Regions from separate parts of the Pseudomonas sp. TMB3-21 genome, predicted to be linked through region 2. Evidence: riboswitches for the same ligand, from Rfam matches in the RefSeq annotation. Region 2 holds a riboswitch; the other holds the start of a gene.
The links. A riboswitch is a leader RNA that binds a small molecule or an ion and turns the genes downstream of it on or off. The one in region 2 is predicted to bind cobalamin.
Positions count from the first base shown of each region.

Region 1: it holds a riboswitch for cobalamin, as region 2 does, so the genes downstream of both, cobW (cobalamin biosynthesis protein CobW) here and ACYZTS_RS17740 (ABC transporter substrate-binding protein) in region 2, are expected to answer to the same signal.

Region 1 is NZ_CM142718.1:4,577,423-4,584,542, reverse strand. It holds gene ACYZTS_RS20795 (acyltransferase family protein) at 1-1,025, shown strand, start outside; gene nfuA (Fe-S biogenesis protein NfuA) at 1,083-1,667, shown strand; gene cobM (precorrin-4 C(11)-methyltransferase) at 1,782-2,528, opposite strand; gene ACYZTS_RS20780 (cobalamin biosynthesis protein) at 2,611-3,024, opposite strand; gene ACYZTS_RS20775 (CbtA family protein) at 3,021-3,725, opposite strand; gene ACYZTS_RS20770 (CbtB domain-containing protein) at 3,737-3,931, opposite strand; cobalamin riboswitch at 4,050-4,276, opposite strand; cobalamin riboswitch at 4,583-4,796, shown strand; gene cobW (cobalamin biosynthesis protein CobW) at 4,895-5,956, shown strand; gene cobN (cobaltochelatase subunit CobN) at 5,960-7,120, shown strand, end outside.
Region 2 is NZ_CM142718.1:3,865,904-3,873,023, forward strand. It holds gene ACYZTS_RS17730 (ABC transporter ATP-binding protein) at 1-416, opposite strand, end outside; gene ACYZTS_RS17735 (FecCD family ABC transporter permease) at 413-1,417, opposite strand; gene ACYZTS_RS17740 (ABC transporter substrate-binding protein) at 1,426-2,442, opposite strand; cobalamin riboswitch at 2,564-2,759, opposite strand; gene ACYZTS_RS17745 (chorismate mutase) at 2,822-3,388, opposite strand; gene ACYZTS_RS17750 (GlxA family transcriptional regulator) at 3,546-4,556, shown strand; gene ACYZTS_RS17755 (amidase) at 4,596-6,305, opposite strand; gene ACYZTS_RS17760 (DUF2188 domain-containing protein) at 6,534-6,758, shown strand.

The DNA.
Region 1 (7,120 bases), 710 kb from region 2:
CAGTACAGGCATTGCGCGCGCTCGCAGCCTGGACGGTGGTTTGCCACCATTTCATGCAGATTTTTTTCGATTTTAAGGCTCGCGGCCCGATTGGTCAGCTGTTTATCGACAAGGGCGCGGTGGGCGTGGACATCTTCTTCGTCATCAGCGGTTTAGTGATTTTTCTCTCTACCGAAGGAAAGTCACTGCCGCCCGGACGTTTTCTGCTGTACCGCTTGTTTCGCATCGTGCCGGCGTATTGGTTGTACACGGCGCTGATGGCTTTGCTGGTAGTTTTCGCGCAACCGATGGTGCCGGATCAGACGATTGACTGGTCGCATTTCCTGCAGTCGCTGTTGTTCATTCCTACCGCAAACCCAGGCGGCTACGGGATTTATCCGACACTCAATGTCGGCTGGACCCTCAACTACGAAATCCTTTTCTACGTGCTGTTTGCCTGGGCATTGCTGTTCCGCCTGCAGCTGCGGCTGCTGATTGTGGCGGCTTTGCTGTTTGCCGTTTGCCAGGCGTGGACCGGCTACGGCTGGATCAGCCAGTTCTATCGCTCGGACATCGTTTACGAATTCCTGCTGGGCATCGCTATCGGCATGATTTACCGGCGCGGCTGGATCAAACCCGGTTTATGGCTGCCCCTGCTGGGCGTGGCTGGCGCACTGCTGGCGATTTACCACCTGCCGCCACAGCCACGATTCGTCACGTGGGGAATGCCGAGCGCGGTGCTGGTGATGGCCTGTATGTCGCTCGAACGTTTTTTCGAGCACAGTCGATTGTTCAAGCTGCTGGGTGATTGTTCCTACTCGGTGTACCTGATGCACGTGCTGGTGCTGTCCGCCGGTGGATTCATCGCACAGCGTTACGGTGTGAATCCTTACGTGATGTTCGCCGTGTGCGTCGCGACGATTGGTCTGGGGTCGTGGGCAAGCTATATCTGGGTGGAAAAGAGCAGCTATCGGTGGCTTAAAGCCAGAATCGACGACGAATCCTCCAGGGATAGCGAGCTGGCTCTTTCCCGACAAAAATACTAGGACTTTGTCCGGCGCGATGATTGGCGTAAACTGCGCCCAAGCCTGCGAGGAGTTTCCATGACCGCTATTACTATTACTGACGCCGCCCACGATTACCTGGCTGATCTGCTCTCCAAGCAGAATACCCCGGGCATCGGCATCCGCGTTTTCATTACCCAGCCTGGCACCCAGTACGCAGAAACCTGCATTGCCTACTGCAAGCCAGGCGAAGAAAAACCTGAAGACACCGCACTGGGGCTGAAAAGCTTTACTGCTTACATCGATTCGTTCAGCGAAGCTTTCCTGGACGACGCGGTCGTCGACTACGCCACTGACCGCATGGGCGGCCAACTGACCATCAAGGCGCCGAATGCCAAAGTGCCGATGGTCAACGCCGACAGCCCGGTCAACGAGCGTATCAACTATTATCTGCAGACCGAGATCAACCCGGGGCTGGCGAGCCATGGCGGTCAGGTCAGCTTGATCGACGTGGTTGACGACGGCATCGCCGTATTGAAGTTCGGCGGCGGTTGCCAGGGCTGCGGTCAGGCCGACGTGACCCTTCGCGAAGGCATCGAGCGGACCTTGCTCGAGCGCATTCCCGAATTGAAGGGTGTGCGTGACGTGACAGACCATACGCAGAAAGAAAACGCCTACTACTAAGGTGTTCGCTGCAGAAACAAAAAAACGGCACCCGTGAGTGCCGTTTTTTTATGGGTGATCGTGTCACTGCGCAGTGCTTGATCGTTCCCACGCGTGGGAACGAGTGGCAAGCGCTCAGGGGCGATATAGATGCGCATGCCCGGCACGGTACAGCGAGGACTCGCTGAACTGATCACTGCCCAATACCCGGCCTACCAGAATCAACGCTGTGCGGCGAAATCCCTTGGCTGCAACTTTCTCGGCAATATCCGCCAGCGTGCCCACCACCCAATCCTGATCCGGCCACGTCGCCCGGTGGATCACTGCGATAGGGCAGTCAGCGCCGTAATGCGGCAGCAATTCCAGCAAAATTTTATCAAGGTGATTGACCCCCAGATGGATCGCCATGGTCGCGCCATGCTGCGCAAGATTGCCCAGTTCTTCACCGGCGGGCATCGCGGTCTTGTCGGCATACCGCGTCAGAATCACGCTTTGCGAGACGTTCGGCAGCGTCAGTTCAGCCCCCAACAGCGCCGCGCACGCTGCTGTCGCGGTCACGCCGGGAATGATTTCAAACGGGATGTCGTGCTCGCGCAGGTAGCGAATCTGCTCGCCGATGGCGCCGTACAGGCTTGGGTCGCCGGAATGCACGCGCGCCACATTCTGACCCTTGGCATGCGCGCTCTTGATCAGTTCGATGATCTGTTCTAGATGCAACTCGGCGCTGTTTATCACGTGTTCCGCCTGATGGCCTTCGAGGACAGCGGCCGGGACCAGCGAGCCGGCGTAGATGATCACCGGGCAACTGCGGATCAGCCGTTGGCCCTTGACCGTGATCAATTCCGGATCGCCGGGACCTGCGCCAATGAAGTAGACGGTCATCGTCGGTTCCTGTCAGAAAGAAGGCTGGGCAACGCTTCAGATGAAGTTTGCTCATGATCAAAGATGGAAGTAATCGGGGTTACTACGCTGTGGAGGCCAAAGCGAGTGTGGCTTGGGCGTATTTCTGCCGACATATCAGCAATTTCGCCGGCGCCTGGTTCAACTGCTCGGCCAGCGCCAGCGCTGCGCTTTCCGCTACGCCATAACAGCCGGTGCGCTCGAACGCGATGTCTGAGCGGTGGCTGAGTTGCAGCTGATAACCGGCCAGTTGTTCGCTGCTGAAATACGTCAAGGGCAACGCCAGCTGTTCAGCCAGTTCTGTCAGGCCCGCTTCCTCACGCTTCAAATCGATACTGGCCAGGGCCTTGATCTGATGAAGCCCGATCTGATGCGCTTGCAGGGCCTGATCGAGCAGGGCCCGCAACGTGCTGGCCGGGCAGCCGCGCTGGCAGCCCAGGCCGATCACTAATGTCGGCGCTGCGCTGGCATCTGTCATGCGTCGTATTGACCAGCGCTTTTACGGCGGAACAACCATGCACTGATCAGGCCCAGGGCCAGCCAGAAGGCGATGTTGGTCAACTGCGAAGCGATTTTGAACTGTGATTCCAGCGCTTGCGGGGCGAGCATCGAATGTACTTCCGGCTGCGGTGCGCCGATCACGTGCGGGACGGCGAGGATTGCCACGCCCAGAACCTTCATCAACCAATGACGGCTGAACACGATCAAGGCGATGCCGACTGCGGTGGAAGCGGCCGTGCAGATCCACCAGACCTGGCGCTGGGCCAGATCGGCGGCGGCCGTGCCCGGCAACTCAGGTGGCAGGCCCAGTGTCGGCGCCAGCACGAAGGTCGCGTAACCGGCCAGACCCCAGAGCAGGCCCTGAGCGGTTTTGGTCGGCGCGCGCAGGGTGTAAAGACCGGCGAGCATCAAGGCGAAACCGACGGCCACTACGAGGTTGCCACCGGTGGTGGCCAGCACGCGCTGCCAGCCATCTTGCGGTTCCCATGCTTCGCCATCGTGGCTGTGTGCGGCCGCACCGGCAGCGTGCTCGTGAAGTTCAACGGCAGCCGGTTCGGATTTTTCGTAGGTCTCGGCCTGGGTAATCAGCGGCGAAACCCAGAAGCTTTGTAGCAGTGTCAGCAACAGGGCGGCCAGCAGCCCGGAGAAACCTGCGGTTTGCGCGATACGCTTGATCATGTCGGCAGGTCTCAATGGCACGGGAAGGCAGCGCTGTGACGGGTATCGTGCGCGGCGTTGTGGACCGCTTCAATGTGCGAGAAACCGGCGAAATACACCAGGGACACACCAAGGATCGATGCACATACGGCAGCAGTCAGGCGTTGGGTCAGGGTTGTGGTGGTGCTTTTATCGGCAGTGCTGCCGGTGCTGCTGATGGTCGACATGGCGCTTCCCTCTGGTCTGTCAGCGGGTGAATAGAGCGCATGAAATCCCTGCGGATCAGGCACGCAGAGGTTCGAACAGCGCCCGCCCACCGCGGGTTTGTCATTCAGCGAACGAAACGATCACTGTGTGTTGCGGGCCGGTCTCCGGGCTCACGAGGGGTTTGGCGTCAGCCGAAACCTGCAAGCACCACCTTCCCATGTCGATAACCCGACACAGTGGATCTGACGCTTCGCTCGCTTACCGTTGCGGGGGCAGCACCGGACTGACATGGCCTTGAGTAAAGCACATGATTCACCGGTTTCCCGTTTCACCCTGTGAAGGGCACCCGTAACAAAGCGTGTAGGAGAGCATGGGCGGGGGTTTGGCGTCAATTAGCATGGGTTCTCATCTTTGTGCCGAGGGGGCTTGCCTGTGGTAAGGAGATTTGCCTGTGGCGAGGGGGCTTGCCCCCGTTGGGTTGCGAAGCGACCCCATCATTCTTCCAGAAATACCGCGCGAGCAGGTCTGACGACGGCTTCGCCGCCGAACGGGGGCAAGCCCCCTCGCCACAGGAAAATCCTCATCACAGGCAAGCCCTTCAATAAAAGCAAGTCCCCTGACCACAATCGTCGGCGACGACTCCCGGACATTGACCCGCTCCCACGCGATGCGTAGCCTTGCGCCTTCGAGGTTCTTCGGCACTTGCCGAAGCTAAGAAGGGAACGCGGTCAATGCCGCGGCTGCCCCCGCAACTGTGAACGGTGCTGTTTGCTGCCACGCCACTGCAGATCCTGTCCTACGGATCCGCGGGAAGGCGCAGCGAATGCCAGGCCCAACGGCCGGCACACCGTCAGCCAGGAGACCTGCCTCGACACAGATTCTCACTACAACCGGGCGGGGTGATCCGGTGGCGAACTCTTCCGCGCGCGTCTGTCGCAGCGATTGTCGTCCCGTATGCCCGCCACCTTGCGATAGGGCATCCGATGAAAACACTGGCCAAACTTCCCGTCACCATCGTTACCGGTTTCCTCGGCTCGGGCAAAACCACCTTGCTGCGGCACATGCTCGACAATGCTCAGGGGCGTCGTATCGCGGTGATCGTCAACGAGTTTGGCGAGCTGGGCATCGACGGCGAAATCCTCAAGCAATGTTCGATCGGCTGCACTGAAGAGGAAGCCAACGGCCGCGTCTATGAACTGGCCAACGGCTGCCTGTGCTGCACCGTTCAGGAAGAATTTTTCCCGGTGATGCGTGAGCTGGTTGCCCGTCGCGGCGACCTTGATCACATCCTCATCGAAACCTCGGGCCTGGCCCTGCCGAAACCCTTGGTGCAAGCCTTCCAGTGGCCGGAAATCCGCAGCGCCTGCACGGTTGACGCGGTGATCACCGTGGTCGACAGCCCGGCCGTTGCCGCCGGCACTTTCGCGGCGTTCCCGGATCAGGTGGATGCCCAGCGCAAACTCGACCCGAATCTGGACCACGAATCGCCGCTGCATGAGTTGTTCGCCGATCAACTGGCGAGTGCCGACCTGGTGATCCTCAACAAGTCCGATCTGATCAGCCCCGAAGACCTTGCCCGCGTGCGCCTGGAAGTCGCCGAAGAACTGCCGCCCGCCGTCAAGGTCATCGAAGCCAGCAGCGGCCGCGTGCCACTGGACGTACTGATCGGCCTCGGCGCCGGTTCCGAAGAACACATCGACAGCCGCCACAGCCATCACGATCATCACCATGAAGGTGAAGACGATCACGACCACGATGCCTTCGACTCCATCTCCATCGAACTGCCGCAAGCCGACGAAAGCCTGCTGCTGGATGCGCTGACGCAACTGGTGGTCAAGCACGGCATTCTGCGCGTGAAAGGGTTCGCGGCGATCCCGAACAAACCGATGCGCCTGCTGATTCAGGGCGTGGGTACGCGGTTCGACAAGCATTTCGACCGTCAGTGGGGAGCCGATGAAGCGCGCACCACGCGCCTGGTGCTGATCGGTCAGGAGCTCGACGCCGCGTTGCTTGAAGCGCAACTGCGCGCCGCGCTCAGCGCTTAAGCCATGCACCTGCTCAGGACCCAGCCCGGCGGCTTTGTTTCGGATGACAATATTGCCGACCTCGGCCAGACGCCCGCCGAGCTGGTGATCTTGTGCAGCGGCGATTCCAGCCTCGCGTTGCTCGCGGAAGCGGCGCAGCAATTGCCCGATGATTACCCGAGCGTTCGCTTGGCCAATCCGATGCAGGTGCAAAATCATGCGTCGGTGGATTTGTACGTCGACGATGTATTGCGCCACGCCAAGGTCATTCTGATTTCCCTGCACGGCGGCATCGGCTATTGGCGTTACGGCGTCGAGCGCCTGGTCGAGCTGGCCGCGCGCGGCGTGCAGCTGATTCTGGTGCCGGGTGATGATCGCCCGGACCCGGAGCTTAGCGACCTCAGCACCGTGAATGCGGAAGATCGCGATCGCCTCTGGCAGTTTCTGCGTCAGGGCGGAATGAACAATGCGCTGAACTTCTTTCATTGCCTGGCGAGCGGTTGGCTCGGTCGCGATTACGCCTGGGCCGAGCCACAAACCCTGCCACGCACCGCGATCTACCATCCGCGCAAAAGCCCTGCGAACCTGAGTGACTGGCAAGGCGAATGGCAGCCCGGTCAAGCCGTGGCGGCGGTGCTGTTTTATCGCTCGCACTTGCAGGCCGCGAACACTGCGTTCATCGATGTCTTTTGCCAGCGCCTGCAAGCGGCCGGCTTCAATCCGTTGCCGATTGCCGTGGCCAGTCTGAAAGAACCCGGCTGCCTGACGGTGGTCGAGGACTGGCTTGATGAGGTTGGCGCCAGTGTCATTCTCAACACCACCGGTTTCGCCCAGTCCAGCCCTGAAGCGCCGCATTTGCGACCCTTTCGCCGCAATATTCCGGTTATTCAGGCGATTTGTGCGCAGGACAACGAGCCCGGCTGGCGCGCCAGCGAGCAGGGCCTTGGCCCCCGTGACCTGGCGATGCACATTGCGCTGCCGGAACTGGACGGGCGAATCATCAGCCGCCCGATCAGTTTCAAGGATCTGGCGTGGCGCAGCGAGCGCAGTCAGTCGGACGTCGTGTGCTATCGAGCCCAGCCCGAACGCATGGATTTTGTCGCTGAACTGGCGCGGCGCTGGGTTGATCTGGCGCGTGTACCCAACACGGAAAAACGCATCGCCCTGATCCTCGCCAACTACCCG
Region 2 (7,120 bases):
TGCGCCGCATCGACATCGCGCAACGCCTGCTGGACGATGGCGTCATCCTCACTCGACCATGGGCGCAAGGCCGACAGCCAGGGCGTGCGGCCGAGGGCGACGGCGTCAAATACGCTGATGGTGTCCAGCGTATCGGCCTGTTGCTCGACCACGGCGAGGGTCTGCGCAATCGCACGTCGCGCCACCGATTTGAGTGTTTTGCCATTGAGGTAGACGGCGCCCCGGCCGGGGATGCGCAAACCGGCCAACAGTTTCAGCAGGGTGGATTTGCCCGAGCCATTGGGCCCGACAATGCCCAGGGTTTCGCCGCGTCGCACCTCCAGATTGACGTTGTGCAAAAGCTCGACGTCGCGAACATGAAACCCCAGGCCTTCACATCGCAACACGGCGTCGCCAACAGACTGCACGGCATTCATCGCGCATTCCTTCGGCCGATCAGAATCAGCGCGAACACCGGCGCGCCGACCAGCGCGGTGATGACGCCCACCGGGATCACCTGGCCTTTGATCAGCGTGCGCGAGAGGATGTCGGCGGCAATCAGGAACACCGCGCCCCCCAGCGCACTGGCCGGCAACAGGCGGGCATGTTGGGTGCCCAACAACAGCCGCGCAGCGTGGGGGATGACCAGCCCGACGAAGCCGATCGAGCCGACAATCGAGACCATCACCGCCGTCACCAGCGCCGCGCAACTGATCAGCAGAAATTGCACGGGACGCACCGCGATGCCTAGCGAGGCGGCCGAGTCGGCACCAAACGTGAAGGCGTCGAGTGTGCGCCGATGCCACAGGCAAACAAGCAAACCGACCAACGCCACTGGAACCGCCAGCCACACTGACGGCCAGCGCACCCCGCTGAGATTGCCCAAGAGCCAGAACATGATGCCGCGCGCCTGTTCGGCGCTGGCCGACTTGGTGATCAGAAACGCGGTCAGCGCATTAAACAACTGCGAGCCGGCGATCCCCGCCAGAATAATCTGCCCGGTTCGCCCCGGCGCACCGCTGGCCCGCGCCAGCAACACCACCACCGCGAAGGCTGCCACCGCGCCGGCAAACGCGCCGACTGACAGCGAAATCAGCCCCGCACCCAAGCCCAGCAGCGTCACCAGCACGGCGCCGGTCGAGGCACCGGCGGAAATGCCCAGCAGATAAGGATCGGCCAACGGGTTGCGCAACAGCGATTGCAGAATCACCCCGCACGTCGCCAGCCCGGCACCACAGGCCGCGGCGACCAGGGCGCGGGTCAGGCGGTAATTCCAGACGATGCCTTCATCGATCGGGTCGAGCACATGACCGGCGGCCCACAGTTTGTTCGCGAGCACCTGAAACACCACGCCCGGCTCAATGGCCGTTTCACCGATGGTCACGCCGGCAATCACTGCCGCCAGTAAGGTCACCAGCGCGAGGACTGTACGCATCAGCATCGCCGTCATTGCCCCAGGTCGTAGCCGTGGATGGCCGTCGCCAGGGTTTCCAGACCCTCGAACATGCGCACACTGGCCTGCATGGCCATCGCATCGAGAATGATGATGCGGTTGTGTTTCACCGCGTCCATGTTGCGGGTGACCGGGTCGCTGCGCAGGAATTCGAGTTTTTTCAGGTGGTCGTCAGCCGGGAAGCGGCGGCGGTCCATGCGCGCGATCACCAGAAAGGTCGGGTTGGCCTTGGCGATGGTTTCCCAGCCCACGGTCGGCCATTCTTCGTCGGATTCCACCACGTTGCGCACGCCCAGGGTGTTGAGCATGAAATCGGGAATGCCTTTGTGTCCGGCAACGTAAGGGTCGATGTCGAGGCTGGCGCTGGAGAACCAGAACAGTGCGCTGGTGTGGCGCAAATCCTTGTTCTGCGCGGCCGTCGCCACCGACTTCGCCAGGCTGGCCTTGAGCGTTGCTATCAGTTGTTGGCCGCGCGCCTGCACGTTGAAAATCTGCGCCAGTTGGCTGATGCTTTTGTACAGGCTGTCAACGCGAAAGGCTTCGAGCCGCGTGCCGTCGGCGCCGACCAGGTTGTCCTTGGCTTCGCAATCGGAGGGTATCAGGTAGGTCGCGATGTTCATCTCATGAAACTGCTCGCGGGTGCCGACCGCGCCTTGCGGCCCGACCATCCATTCCAGCTCGACGGCGACCAGTTGCGGACGCTTGCCGATCACCGCTTCAAAACTCGGTTCGTTGTCGGCCAGACGCTCGATGCGGTCATTGACGGGCTGGTATTGCGCCAACACATTGTTGAACCACAACGAAGTGCCGACCACCTTGTCGCTCAGGCCCATGGCGTAGAGCATCTCGGTGCCGGCCTGGCCAATGGTCACCGCGCGGCTCGGCGCCTGGGCAAACGTCAGCGTGCTGCCGCAGTTTTCCACCGTCAGGGGATAGTGAGTCGGTGCCGCATGGGCGAGGGTGGAAAAACCCAAGGCAGTGACGAGGGTGGCAAGGCGCGACAGCCGCATGACGCAATCTCCGGTTGACCGTACATAAAAGCAGGGTACGGACTGGAAACACATCGTTGATCGCTGCCGTTGTAACTCGGGAACCGGGCGCAAGGATGTCCTTCCCGGACACCCCGCCGGTTAGTGATTTGCTTGGCCGGCAGGTCTCCTGACTGATGCGTCGTCGCCTGGCTCCAGCCTTCCCGGGAATCATCCCAGTGGCAGTTGAGGAGCAGGCTCGGCATCTACAGTTGCGGGGGCAGTTCCGTTTGATGCCATGCAAGGCACCTCGGATTCCCTATTAATCCCATTTGGAAACCGGCGGCGGGCATGGTAGTCGATCGGGCGTCGTAGCGGTCCGGATTTTTTTCAGCGGGTGCGATGTCGAGGAGGCCTGGCGTCAGCGGCCGACGGCACACAGTTCACCGGACGCGCGGATCAGCGCCTGACCGTGCAGTTGATCCTTGATCAACGTTGCGCGGGTCTTGCCCAGCCAGTGCGGGCAATCCGGGTCGGTGCGATACCGCGAAAAAGCCGCATATTGCTGCAACAGACGCTGCTGCAACTGATCCAGTTGCGGGCGAATCTGCTTCTCCAGATCTAGTCGAGGGGTAGGGGGCGCCTTGCCCGCTGCCTGCCATTGCGCAAGTCGCCCGTATTGCACCACTTTGCTGGCCTCAATCTGCGCGGCGATCAGGTCGGCGAACTCGTCCGCGTTGACCTTGTTCTGCGTGGCCTGCCTGCGTGCATCGGCGATGACCAGCGCCTCCCGCGCGTTGTCCTGGATCGGCTTGCCGCTGTCCCACTTGGCCAACGCCGCCAGATCGCCGATGTTCAGGCGTTCGTACATGGTCGCCAGCAGCGGTTGCAGACTGTCGGGTGCCGGCGAAGGCGTGGCGGCGTGTCCGGCGCCCGCGAACAGAGCGAGCAGGGCGGCGAGCAGCGGCAAACGGGAAGAGCGGCACATAAGCAAACCTCTTGGATCGCGCGGTCATGGTTATGTACCACAGGTGCGAGGGGGCATGTATCAGGATTGATATATTTGTCGAAGATCTACGGTTAGCATGGCGTTTCATCAGCGCACCTGACGCCAGGTTCATCAACGCAGCCGAGTGAGTCGCACCTTGACCGAAAGACGTCAATTCAGCGGTGGCATGAAGGGCAAAAACCTCCGCTATCTGAATGAGCCATCTCAGCCGGCTCGGATCACCCGCACCGGTTTCCTGCTGCTTGAGCATTTCTCCCTGCCCGCATTCACCCAAGCGCTGGACACGATCGTCACGGCCAATCTGCTGCGCCCGGGTTTGTTCTCATCGCGCACCTTCGGCCTGCATGACGGCGAGGTCATCAGCGACCTCGGTCTGGTGATCCGCCCCGACGGGCGCATCGATACATCGGCAATCCATGACCTCGATCTGTTGGTGATTTGCGGCGGCTACCGCACCGAACTGAACGCCGGCGATGAACTCAACTACTTGCTGCGGCTGGCGGCGGATCACGGCGTTATCCTTGCCGGCCTGTGGAACGGCGCGTGGTTTCTCGGCAGCGCGGGGGTGCTCGATGGCTACCGCTGTGCGATTCACCCCGAGCACCGTCCGGCACTGGCGGAAATTTCCAAAGCCACCCATGTCACCAGCGAACCTTATGTGATCGATCGAGACCGGCTTACCGCGTCCAGCCCTTCGGGGGCTTTTCACATGGCGCTGGACTGGATCAAGGGCTTGCACGACAAGGCGCTGGTTGAAGGCATCGAGGATATTCTGGCGTTCGAGGAATCGCGCTATCGGCGCATCAAGCTGGCGGAAAATGTCTGCGTCAGTGCACCGCTGCGAGAAGTGGTGAAGCTGATGGACGCCAACCTTGAAGAACCGCTGGAACTGGAGCAGTTGGCGATTTACGCCGGTCGTTCACGCCGCCAGCTGGAGCGTTTGTTCAAGGAACAACTGGGTACCACGCCGCAACGCTATTACATGGAGCTGCGCATCACCGAGGCCCGGCGGTTACTGCAGCACACGGAACTGTCCCAGGTGGACGTACTGGTGGCTTGTGGCTTTGTGTCGCCCAGCCACTTCAGTAAATGCTACAGCGCCTATTTCGGCTATCGGCCGTCCAAGGAAAAGCGTCTGGTCAAGTAGCCTTGGAGAGGCGGGACTGAATGCTCCAGTCCCGATTTTTCAGCGGGCAGACAGCGGCGGAGTGCGCGGCGGGATCAGGCGTTTTGACCCTGTCGATTCGAATGCCGAGGCGAAGCGCAACAGGTTGGAATCGTCGTAGGCGCGCCCGGCAAATGTCAGCCCGACCGGCATGCCGATATCTGCCATCACGCCCATCGGCACCGTCACCGTGGGCACGCCGAGATGACGGATGGCGAGGTTGCCGTTGGCCACCCAGACGCCGTTGCTCCAGGCAATATCGGCCGACGCTGGCTCGATATCGGCATTGGCCGGTGCGACGTCTGCGACGGTCGGGAACAGCACCGCATCCAGGCCCAGTTCATCCATCCAGTCCTCAAGGTCGATGCGCCGGGTTTGCTCGAGCCCGCGCAAGCCGTCCGCCACCGTGCTGATTTCATTCCACGGCGTGATGCCGCGTTCAGCCATGCGCACGTATTCGTCCATGCCGGCGACGAGATCGCCTTCACGGTTGGGCAGGGTGCCGGGGTCGTGCGGGAAAATCAGCGGGCCGTCGACATCCACAAGGCGGTTCAGCTGCGGATCGCCGTTGGCTTGCAGAAAATCATCGAAGGCCCAGGCGGTCAGGTCCCACAATTCGTGGTGGAGAAATTCCTTGGACACCAGGCCTCGCGTGAACACCGTCGGTGCGCCTGGACGATCGCCTTCGCAATTGGAGACCAGCGGGAAGTCGACGTCGATCACTTGCGCGCCGGCAGCTTCGAGCGCGTGTCGGGCCTCTTGCCAAAGGGCGATGACCGAAGGCCGCGTGTTGATCCGTTGGCCCGTTGGCCCGCCAATGCCGGGCGCCTGCGCGGTGCCTGCGTCGGGGTCGGCGTTGATGTACATGCGCGGTATGCCGAAGCGCTTGCCGGCCAGCGCAGCGCTATCAGCCGCCAATTGCGGATAAGCGGCCGGGCGCACCGAGGCAACGCTCGGAATCGGCACCCAGGGTTGCAAACGCCACAAATCGCCGCGGGTGTCGGGGTCTTCCGCGACCACCACATCGAGCACTTCCAGCAGATCCGCCATGGTTCTGGCGAACGGCACAACCACGTCCATCGTCGGCGTCAGCGGCCAGTTGCCGCGCACCGAGATCACCCCGCGTGACGGCGTGTAGGCGCACAGACCATTGTTCGACGCCGGCCCGCGACCGCTCGACCAGGTTTCTTCGGCGAGGCCGAAGGCAGCGAAACTGGCGGCCGTCGCTGTGCCTGCACCATTGGAGGAACCCGAGGCAAAAGGCGCGGTGAGGTAGTCGCCGTTATACGGGCTCTCCGCCCGGCCATAGACGCCGCGTTGCATGCCGCCGTTGGCCATCGGCGGCATGTTGGTTTTACCCAGGCAGATCGCCCCGGCGCCGCGCAGCCGTTCAATAGTGAATGCGTCGCGATGGGCCAGCAGATTGACGAAGGCCGGGCTGCCCGACGCAGCGGTCAGACCTTTCACCAGGTAGCTGTCCTTGGCGGTGTAAGGAATGCCATCGAGCGGGCCGAGTGTTTCGCCTTTGGCCCTGCGCGCGTCGGATGCGCGTGCCTCTTCCAGTGCTTGCGGGTTATGCACCACGACTGCGTTCAGCGCGGTCGGGGTGGTCGGCCCGTCGAAGGCTTCGATCCGCTCCAGATAGGCCTGAACCAGTTCGACCGCCGTGGTCCGGCCGGATTCGAGCGCCGCACGCAGCTCGGCAATGGAAACTTCAGTCACTTCAATCATGCGCTGACCACCGTGGTTGTGCCGATGGCAGGGAATTCGCTGGTGTTGGAATAGGCGTTCATATCGGTTCTCGTTGCACTGAATACGCGACAGGGTGTGAGCTGTAGCCTGAGGTGGCCTATTTAACACCAAGCAGGGTCATCCCCCGACCACTTTTTAAACTCATGACGAGGGCAGCGGTCAACAGCACACCACATCGCTAATGCGCCACGGGCGCGAGGAGATCGGATGGACAACTATCACATCACCAAAACCGACACCGGCTGGTCATTGAAAAAGCAAGGCGCGGACCGTGCTTCGAAAACGGCTTCGACCAAGGCGGAAATCATCAAACTGGCGCGCGAATTTCTGGACGGCAAAACTGCGTCCCTGAAAATTCACCGCGAGGACGGCACCCTCGAAGAAGAACGCACCTTCCCGCGTTCTGCCGATCCGAGCAAAAGCAAAGGTTGATGGTGACTGCCGTCAGTGATAACCACGATTCTGTAGCAGCTGGCGCAGCCTGCGTCCGGCTGCGAAGCAGTCGTAAGTCCAGAGATCACGGTTGTCCTGATTCCCCGCGTTGACCGGTTTACGATTGCTTCGCAGCCGGACGCAGGCTGCGCCAGCTGCTACAAAGACCAGATCCGCTCCGGGTGCAATATAGACGAATCGGCGCTGTAGAAAGTTTGAGCGCACGCAGTAGCGCGCCGACGACCGGGCGTTAAATCGGGGTTTCATGCCGCTCGTCGCGAGGCGCCAATTTTTTTAAAATTTTCAAACGGGACCGTGCTTCAGATAACTGTGGGCGCCGCATTCGAGCCATCCCCGGATGA